DNA from 2 places in the Phyllobacterium sp. TAF24 genome. Region 2 is predicted to be linked to the other one. Evidence: predicted binding sites of a transcription regulator. Region 2 holds the regulator's gene; the other holds the start of a gene.

Region 1 (5,260 bases), on a different contig from region 2:
GACGTAATCGCCCGGCTTGGTATTGATCGAGCCATGCCCACCGGCGACGATAACGACATACTGCTTCCCATCAGCCAGCGCATAGGACATTGGTGTCGACTGGCCACCGGCGGGAAGACGCCCTTCCCATAGCTGCTTACCGCTGGTCACGTCATAGGCGCGCAGGTAATTATCAACAGAAGCGCCGAGGAATGCCACGCCGCCAGCCGTGATGATCGGACCGCCAAGGCCGGGCACGCCGACCTTGAATGGCAGTGGCAGCGGCGAGGAATCATAGACCGTGCCGTTGCGATGCTTCCAGGCGATCTTGCCTGTGCGTAAATCTGCACCCGCCACGTAGCCCCACGGCGGTGTCTGGCAGGGCAGACCAAGCGGCGAGACAAACGGTCCCATCACCACCGCATAGGGCGCGCCTTCATTGCGGTTGAGGCCCTGCTCGCTGCCCTTTGTGCCAGCACCGGGCGCTGGCACGTCGGCGCGGGGCACCAGCCGCGAGGTAAAGGCGAGATAGGTCGGCATCCCGAACATGATCTGGCGTTCAGGATCAACGGCAACGCCGCCCCAGTTGAACACGCCGAAATTGCCGGGATAGATCAGCGAGCCCTGTAGTGACGGCGGCGTATACCGGCCCTCATAACGCAGCTTGAGGAAGTTGATGCGGCAGGCGAGCTGATCGAACATGCTGACGCCCCACATATCCTTGCCCTGCAAGGGTTGTGGCATGAAGGTCAGGCCCGAAACCGGCTGCGTCGGCGATGTGTGATCGCCCTCGATAGCACCGCCCGGTGCAGGCACTTCCTCGACAGGAATGATCGGCTCACCCGAACGCCGGTCGAGCACATAAAGATCACCCTGCTTTGTCGGACCAACCAGCGCCGGAACCGTGCCGGTTGCCGTATTCACATCGACAAGACTTGGCTGCGAGGGCACATCCATGTCCCACAGATCATGATGCACAGTCTGGCGCACCCAACGCAGCTGGCCGCTGTTCAAATCAAGCGCCACAATGGACGACGAGAATTTCTCCACATTGGCCGAACGCCCTGCCCCAAGCTGATCGGGCGTCTGGTTGCCGAGCGGCACATAGAGCAGTCCGAGTTTTTCATCGGCACTGGAAATTGACCAGCTATTGGGGGAATTGGCCGTATATTTCTGCCCTTCCGGCAGCGGCGTCGTCACATCAGGATTACCGGAATCCCAGTTCCACACCAGCGCACCGGTGTTGATATCGAAGGCGCGAATAACGCCTGACTGCTCGTGGATGGAGTAATTATCATTGACTGCGCCGCCGACAATAATCTTGCCCGCGGCAATAACCGGCGGCGAGGTGGAATAGTAATAACCGGCTGGATTATAGGGCATGCCGTTTTCAAGATGCACGGTGCCCTTGTCGCCAAAAGCCGGACAAACCTGGCCATTGGCCGCATCAAGCGCAATCAACCGTGCATCGGCGGTTGGCATATAAACCCGCTCTGCACAGGGCTGACCGGCGGCAATCGCCGTATCCGCATAATAGGAAACACCGCGGCAGGTCTGATGCTGCCGGTCATTATTGTCCTTCACCTGCGGATCAAAGCGCCATTTTTCCTTGCCGCTTGCCGCATCCAGCGCAATGACGAAATTGTGCGGTGTGCATATATAAAGCGTATCACGCACTTTGAGCGGCGTGACCTGATAGGTCGTCTCAGGCACATCAGTCGAACGGCGCACATCGCCGGTCTGATAGGTCCATGCCACCTGCAGATTGGCGACATTATCAGGCGTGATCTGCTTCAGCGGCGAATAGCGCTGGCCGTAAAGGCTGCGGCCATAATAATGCCAGTCATCATTGGGCACACCGCCAAGATCCGGCTCTGTAACGACCGCCTCCTTGCTGAGCTGGCCCGCGAGATCAAGCGGGTCCTGCGTCATGGAATAACCGGCAACACCAAGCGCTACCAGAACCGTCACAAACAGCGCAGCACTACCGGCTGCCGAACTTTCACCGCCTGCCCGCACAAGTTTGCCGCGCACCCATGGGGTCAGCAACCAGAGCGCGAGGAGAATAATCACACCGCCGCGCGGTGCAAGCTGCCACCAGTCAAACCCGATTTCCCAGATTGCCCAGCCAAGCGTGCCGATTACCAGCACCGCATAAACGAGCAAGGCGGAGGGTCGCCTTCGGAACAAGAGAATGGAGGTGAGAAGAAAGGCAAGAGCCGCGATGATGTAATACCAGCTGCCGCCAAGAGCGGCGAGCCAGACACCGCCCCCACCAAGGGCAGCCGCAATAATGAGAAAAAGGAGAGCCGTTAGAGTGATTGCCATGGTAGGGGTCCTTTCCAAGCTCAATCAAGATCGAATGGTCCTGACATGAGGCTGCGAACGGGCCATCGGCTGCCAGATTCCTCTTAATCACTAAGGCGTATGCCTTAATTCAAACCGGTGCAATATCGATGATTGAATTTTTCAATCGCAAGTTTCAGGGGAAACAATCAGGTAAATGCTGTATGTTCTTGCTTTGTATCGCATTGACCTAGTTTTTTGGTGCCGAATCACTACATTGGAGACAAATGTCCGGATTGCCAGACGATATTCCGTTTTTCGACGAACCTGATGCGCCTCGCCAGCCCTCGGGCATAGCTGCACGCGCCATGCAGGCGCGCGGCATGCCGCCTTACCTCAATGGCCTCAACCCCGAACAGCGCCTTGCGGTTGAAACCACTGAAGGTCCCGTGCTGGTTCTGGCCGGTGCAGGCACGGGCAAGACGCGGGTCCTGACCTCACGCATCGCCCATATCCTGTCGCTCGGCAAAGCCTATCCCAGTCAGATCCTTGCGGTGACCTTCACCAACAAGGCGGCGCGCGAGATGAAAGAGCGCATCGGCGTTCTCGTCGGCGGTGCGGTGGAAGGCATCCCATGGCTCGGCACATTCCACTCGATCGGCGTCAAGCTTTTGCGCCGCCATGCGGAACTGGTCGGTCTACGCTCTGATTTTACCATTCTCGACACGGATGATGTCATCCGCCTGATCAAACAGATCATTCAGGCCGAAGGGCTGGATGACAAGCGCTGGCCCGCCAAACAGTTCGCGCTGATGATTGATGGCTGGAAGAACAAGGGCCTCGGTCCCACGGAAATCCCTGAAGGCGATGCCCGCGCCTTTGCCAATGGCAAGGGCCGCGAGCTTTACACCGCCTATCAGAACCGCCTGAAAACCCTCAACGCCTGCGATTTCGGCGATCTGCTCTGCCATCCCATCCGTATGTTCCGCGCCTATCCGGATGTGCTCAAGGAATATCACGCAAAATTCCGTTATATCCTCGTGGACGAGTATCAGGACACCAACACCGCCCAATATATGTGGCTGCGCCTGATTTCACAGGGCTCAAAGAATGTCTGCTGCGTTGGCGATGACGATCAGTCGATCTATGGCTGGCGCGGTGCCGAAGTCGACAATATCCTGCGCTTCGAAAAGGATTTTCCCGGCGCCGTCGTGATCCGTCTGGAGCGCAATTACCGCTCGACGGCACATATTCTTGGCGCAGCCTCGTTCCTGATTTCCCACAATGAAGGCCGCCTCGGCAAAACCCTGTTTACCGATGCGGCAAACCCCGAAGACGCCAAGGTGAATGTCCACGCCGCATGGGATTCCGAAGAGGAAGCCCGCGCCGTCGGCGAGGAAATCGAACAGGCGCAGCGCAAGGGTCACAAGCTCAATAATATGGCGATCCTCGTGCGCGCCTCCTTCCAGATGCGCGAGTTCGAAGACCGTTTTGTTACCCTTGGCCTGAATTACCGCGTCGTTGGCGGTCCGCGTTTCTATGAACGGCTCGAAATCCGCGATGCCCTCGCCTATTTCCGCGTTGTCGCGCAAGGATCTGATGATCTGGCGCTGGAGCGCATCGTCAACACCCCCAAACGCGGTCTGGGTGAAGCAGCGATCCGGCAGGTGCATGATTATGCCCGCGCCCGCGATATTGGCATGCTGGATGCCGCTGCCGATCTGGTGCAGACGGAAGAGTTGAAACCCAAACCCCGCTCCGCCCTGCGCGAAGTGGTGGAGAATTTCCACCGCTGGCAATCCCTGATTGATTCTACGCCGCACACGCAATTGGCGGAAATGATTCTCGATGAGTCAGGCTATACGGCCATGTGGCAGGCGGATCGTTCGGCCGAAGCACCGGGGCGGCTGGAAAACCTGAAAGAACTCATCCGCTCCATGGAGGAGTACGAGTCCCTGCGCTCCTTCCTCGAGCATGTGGCGCTGGTCATGGATGCCGAGCAGAACGAAAATCTCGATGCCGTCAATATCATGACGCTGCATTCGGCCAAGGGGCTTGAGTTTGAAACCGTGTTCCTTCCCGGCTGGGAGGAAGGTCTTTTCCCGCATCAGCGTGCGCTGGATGAGGGCGGGCGTTCCGGCCTTGAGGAAGAGCGGCGGCTCGCCTATGTCGGCGTAACCCGCGCCAAGAAAAACCTGCATATCTGGTTCGTCTCCAACCGGCGCATTCATGGCCTGTGGCAATCGACAATCCCGTCGCGTTTTCTCGAAGAACTGCCGGAAGCGCATGTCGAGGTTGTCGCGACTGGTAATTCCTATGGCGGTTACGGCTCCGGCGGCGGTTATGGCCAGTCGCGTTTTGACCGAGCCGACCCGTTTGAAAACACTTATTCCACCCCCGGCTGGCAACGCGCCCAGCAAAACCGCTCCGATGCCACGCGCAACAATTGGGGCTCGCGCTCCGGCTCAAAGGTCGAGCGCATCGGTTACGGCGAAACGGATTCCGGCCACGGCGCCGGACGCGGCTCGGTCAAGGGCCGCATGATCGACGGCGAACTGGTGGCCAAATCCGTCAGCGAAACCCCATCGAATTTCGATGTCGGCGACCGGGTTTTCCACATCAAGTTCGGCAACGGCAATGTGTCGTCAATCGAAGGCAACAAACTGACCATCGATTTTGACAAGGCCGGTCAAAAACGCGTGCTGGATAGTTTTGTAAAGCAGATTTGAGCCAACGTTCATGACGGACCGCAGGTCTGGGCGTGTAGCGGCACCAACTTGGAAGTGTTGGCAAGTATTCACCCCCCTCTGTCCTGTCGGACATCTCCCCCACAAGGGGGGAGATCACATTGACATGAACGCTTTTGCACAACAGGAAAAGTTTCAGATTGTGCAAAGGCGGTAGTGATGGCTGATCTCCCCCCTTGTGGGGGAGATGTCCGACAGGACAGAGGGGGTGAATGCCGCCGTGGTTCGACAGGCTCACCATGAGGGAC
Region 2 (5,260 bases):
ACGCCAGTTTCCCCTCGTAAAACTCCTCCTGAAGCGCTTTGGTAAACTCTTTCAAATCATAAATTCAAAGCGCTTTGAATGAAAAATGGCAAAGCTGTTTTGAACTGTCAAGCCGCAAATTGGCTATTGCCTTGGAGCCTTACATTCCCAGATTGATCATTTTCCAATATTATTATTGAATAACAATGTATTGTATTGCGATGCTCACATCATAAAAAGCTGGTATTTGCCTTGTCGAAACTCGGGGCTGATAACCGTAGATCACAATGTTGCGAGAAATTACTCAAAGCGCTTTGAATTTTTGCTCTGGTTGTGTTTATTATTTGCAGTCATATCTGCGCTGCGGACATAGCGTTCCGGTCACCGGAATGTTTGGCTGCCTTGCCTGATCGTATTGAATACTGGATTGCTGCCATGAAACTTAAGGAACTGGCCGACCAATTGGGACTTTCGCAGACAACAGTCAGTCGCGCCCTGAACGGCTATCCTGAGGTTAACAAGGCAACGCGTGAGCGCGTCAGTGAGGCCGCTCTCAAATTCGGTTACAGTGCCAATGCCAATGCACGCCGCCTCGCCATTGGTCGCATCGGTGCTATCGGCATTTTGATGCCGCGCGACCGCAGCGAACGCTTTGGCCCGCACACGAGCGAGTTTTTCTCCGGTCTGGCCGAGCAGCTTTCCCTGCATGAGATGGATTTGCTGATGAGCCCGAGCATCAACAATGATGAACTGGCAGCCTACAGGCGACTGATTTCCAGCAAGCGCGTCGATGGCATTATCATAACCGGCCCTACCCTGATGGATGAACGGGTTGCCATGCTCACCGAGGCGAAGTTTCCTTTTGTGCTGCATGGACGCACCAACATAACAGCGCCGCATGCCTGGCTCGATATCGACAATGCCGGTGCATTCCGTCAGGCAACATCGCATCTGCTTGATCTTGGTCACCGTCATGTCGCGATGATCGACGGCCTCAAGGGACATACATTTTCCGAGCATCGCGAAATGGGGTATCGCGAGGCGCTGGTGGAACGCGGCCTTCCCGTTGATCCGCGTTTTATCGTGCATGAGCGCTTTTCTGATGAGACGGGCTTCCACGAGGCGCAGCGGCTTTTATCCTACGCGCCGCATCCAACAGCTATCCTTGCCGGTTCCATGATGACAGCGCTTGGCGTCTTCCGCGCCATTCGCTCCAAGGGTTATGAATTGGGCAAGGAAGTCTCTGTCATCGCCCATGATGACGTTTTTCCCTATCTCAACGCCAGCAACATGGTCCCTGCCATGACGACAACCCGCTCCTCGATCCGCTCGGCCGGTTCGCGCATTGCCGAATTGCTGGTACGGGTGCTGGACGGCGAGCCGGTGGAAAACATCCACGAGATATGGCCCGTCGAGCTTGTCCTGCGCCAATCCAGCGGACCGCCCATCGCCCCGCGCCGTTAACCCAGTCGATGATGGTTACAAGTTCGGAGCTCTGAGCGATTCTGACGATAGGTGTTCTGCAGTTGATGGATAACATTCCCGAAATTGTCACTTCCACGACGAAACGAACCTTCATTTTCGCGCAGAATTTTTGGCATCGGCCTCCGCCAAAGCTCGTGTAGCGTCAACATAATCTTGAGCAGAGGCTTTCTGCCATAGTTCCTTGGCTTTGACCTCATCCTTAGCTAAACCGTCGCCTTGAAAATACATAAGACCAAGGTTGTATTGAGCCATTGCCAATCCCTGATCAGACGCTTTACGTAACCACACTTCGGCTTGCTCATTATCTTTTGGGATATCGACGCCAGTGATATATCTGAGTCCGAGTTCGGCTTGAGCTTGTGCGAGACCTTGGTCGGCGGCTTTTTTCAACCAGCTGAGCGCTAAAACATCGTCTTTGGTGACACCTTGGCCGGAAAAGTAATGTAGTGCGAGGTTGGCTTCGGACATCGCCAATCCTTGTTCGGCGGCCTTACGGTATAGTTCCACAGCTTTTTCATCGTCCTTAGCTATTCCGGTACCGCTTTCATATCTTCGCCCAAGCTCATTTTGTGCCACAGAGAGTCCTTGTGCTGCAGCTCGCGCGAACCATGCGACAGCTTGCACGTCGTCCTTTGGGAGACCCTTGCCACTCGTATATTGCTGGCCCAGATTAAACTCCGCCAGGGCCACTCCTTGATCAGCGGCTTTCCGGTACCATTTCACCGCATAGACTTCGTCTTGGGATACGCCGAGTCCTCGTGAATAATAAAGGCCGAGATTAAGTTGCGCGAAGGCATTTCCCCGATCCGCAGCTCTTTGAAACCATTTGACCGCCTGTACAAAGTCTTGCAGCGTGGCTCGACCTTCTTGATACATAATTCCCAGCTGAAATTGAGCTTCCGGAAGTCCTTGTTCAGCTGATTTTCGAAACAGGTCCAATGCTGTATGAATATCGGCTGATACACCGGATCCTTTGTTATAGAACAAGGCAAGATTATACTGAGCTCGGGCATCGCCAGCATCTGCGGCTTTTTTGTACCATTCAGCGGCCGATACAAAATTCTGTTCTGTCCCTAATCCGCGTTCATACAAGACACCGATTGTAAACTGAGCGTCAGTATCGCCATTCTTAGCCAGCGGTTGCAGTTTGAAAAAAGCCTTGTCGTAATTCCCGGCAGCGATATCGTTATTTGCACCCGCTAATCCACCTGCTACTGCTGGGGATGATATGGCAAGCACCAACCCTATCATCAGAGCTGAGCGTATGGATTGCATAAAGCTTCCAACTGACTGTCGCCAGATCACCGCAAGGTTTGATTTCATAATGTCCCCCGACACATAGGTCCGCCACATGTGTTCAATTTGGCAGACCCATCATATATAACTTGGCGACCTATCCAGCCAATACCAAATGCTGCGGTATAAACTTTGCTGATTCTAGGCTTTCAGTGCGGTGTTTGTTCACGGCAAACGTTATGCCCCACGGACACTGAAACGAACTGCTGAACAGATCATCAGCGCCAGAATGAAGCTAATTGCAAATTGTTGACCATCACGCCGAGCGTATGCAACGGAATATTAAGCACTTGTAGAACAATGCTGGAACAGATAGTGTTTGTTCTGGTTTTGTTTTTCCGATTCCCTGCTAAAGGATCGCCGATGCTCACGCGTAAACAACATGAACTTCTTCTCTTCATTCATGAGCGTCTGAAGGAGACGGGTATCCCGCCATCCTTCGACGAAATGAAGGATGCGCTGGATCTGGCTTCCAAATCCGGCATTCACCGGCTGATCACTGCGCTCGAAGAACGCGGCTTCATTCGCCGGCTTGCCAACAGGGCACGCGCGCTGGAAGTCCTGCGCCTGCCAGACTCCATTGCTCCGGGTCTCAACGCCCAGAGAAAGTTCGAGCCAAGCGTCATCGAGGGCAGTCTCGGGCGCAATGTTGCGCCGCCAAAGCCGCAGCCGCGTGCTTCCAACGACATGGATATGCCTGCCAATGTCAGCATTCCTGTCATGGGCCGGATTGCTGCCGGTGTGCCCATTTCCGCCATCCAGAACCAGACCCATATGCTGAGCCTTCCGCCGGATATGATCGGCAGTGGCGAGCATTATGCGCTTGAAGTTAAAGGCGACTCGATGATCGAAGCGGGTATTTTTGATGGCGATACCGTCGTTATCAAGCGCGGTGATACGGCCAACCCCGGTGAAATCATCGTGGCGCTTGTCGATGATGAAGAGGCAACGCTCAAGCGGTTCCGTCGCAAAGGAGCATCGATTGCCCTTGAAGCAGCGAATCCTGCCTATGAAACCCGGATTTTTGGACCGGATCGCGTGCAGGTACAGGGTAAACTCGTCGGACTCATCAGGCGTTACTGATCCGGATCGGCATCCCGTTCGCCGCTGTTCGGGATGCTCGCTTTTGTTTTTGGCTTATGTACACGTTCCGGCATGTTGCGTGCCGCTCGTGAGTGAACACGGTAAGTGTTCCATGGCCGATCTGGCGGTCCAATGGCATAGGTCAGGCTGGCTGAGATCAACCTTTGATCGAATGTTTGTTCGATCCTGGAAGCATTCATCGCTTCCCCATGCCCCTGTGTGACCGGCCCCTGTGTGACCGGGCCCAAGCGGATTTCCGCGGCGCCATTCAAAGCAAGATCGTGCAATGTGACCACCAATGTGCCGGGATTTGTGCACGCCGCATCCCTCCCCGCAAAGGCCAGCACGACAATATTTCCTTCACTGCAGGCTGCATTCTTTTGCGCCGGTTTATCCGTATAGGCGATGATGAGCCCGCCGGGTTCGCGCGCCGTACAAAGCTTGTCTGCGCATTCAAACATGCCGTTTGCAGCTTGTGCATTGGCCTTGACTGGTTTGATGATCTGCGCAAGCCCATAACCTTGCTGCCAGTTGTTCAGAATGAATGCGCCACCTTGCGACCGATTGATCATCAATGTTTCGCCATTACGCAGTCCCACCAGTCTGCCATCCTCCGATATGACAATATCCGGCGGTACGCTGCGCATCATGACGAGCGCGCCGATGGCCAATAGTGGCAGGCTGCACAGGCGCAGCCATGACGACAGGAACAGGAGGACAATCAATCCCGCACTCAGGAACAGCAGGCTCACTTGCGGCATTGGACCGAGATGGCCGCTGGGCGAAAGAGCCGCGACATGATTGGCAATAACAGTGAAGAGTTCAATCCCGCGCTCCATGACACGGAAGGGTAGCCAGTCCATATCGAAAGGCATGAGCAGCAACGCCAGAACGGCAAAGGGCATGACAAGGATGGATACCACAGGCAAGGCCAGCGCATTGCCGATCAAACCCAGTGGTGCCGTATTGTTGAAATGATAGACGGCAAAGATCGCACTGGCTGAACCGGCGACCAAAGACGTCATGGCGATGCCATTGATATGATCGATGATCTTGTCCGGCAATTGCAGAAGCAAACCATTGCGGCGTTTGCGTCGATTGTTCCGGGTTGCTTTGCGGGGTGACCACCAACCATAGAATGCGATCAGCGCCGCGGTGGCCGAATAAGACATCTGAAAACTTGGTCCCAGGATTTCATGTGGTGCGATGGCGATTGTAACGAGTGCCGCCAAGGCAACATTGCGCAATGAAAGCGCGGCGCGGTCCGCGATCATCGCAATAAGTATCACCGCCAGCATGACGAAGCTGCGCTGGGCGGCGACATCGAGACCAGAGAGTAGCAGATAAAATGCGCAGGCCAGCAGCGCGACAAAGGCTGAAAACTTCTTGATCGGATATCGTGCGGCGAATTCCGGGA

Evidence for each region. The regulator LexA, encoded in region 2, represses DNA repair genes until DNA is damaged. The targets are predictions, from matches to a motif close to TGTTCNNNNTGTGTTCNG.
Region 1: AB4Y96_RS10220 (ATP-dependent helicase) is a predicted target of LexA. The motif match lies at 2,491-2,508, and genes of this name have one in related genera.

Annotation. Positions count from the first base shown of each region.
Region 1 is NZ_JBFRDN010000009.1:85,889-91,148, reverse strand. Features, by position in the region: gene AB4Y96_RS10225 (glucose/quinate/shikimate family membrane-bound PQQ-dependent dehydrogenase) at 1-2,307, opposite strand, end outside; gene AB4Y96_RS10220 (ATP-dependent helicase) at 2,553-4,994, shown strand.
Region 2 is NZ_JBFRDN010000016.1:19,843-25,102, forward strand. Features, by position in the region: gene AB4Y96_RS14880 (substrate-binding domain-containing protein) at 415-1,443, shown strand; gene AB4Y96_RS14885 (tetratricopeptide repeat protein) at 1,555-2,787, opposite strand; gene lexA (transcriptional repressor LexA) at 3,124-3,843, shown strand; gene AB4Y96_RS14895 (ComEC/Rec2 family competence protein) at 3,837-5,260, opposite strand, start outside.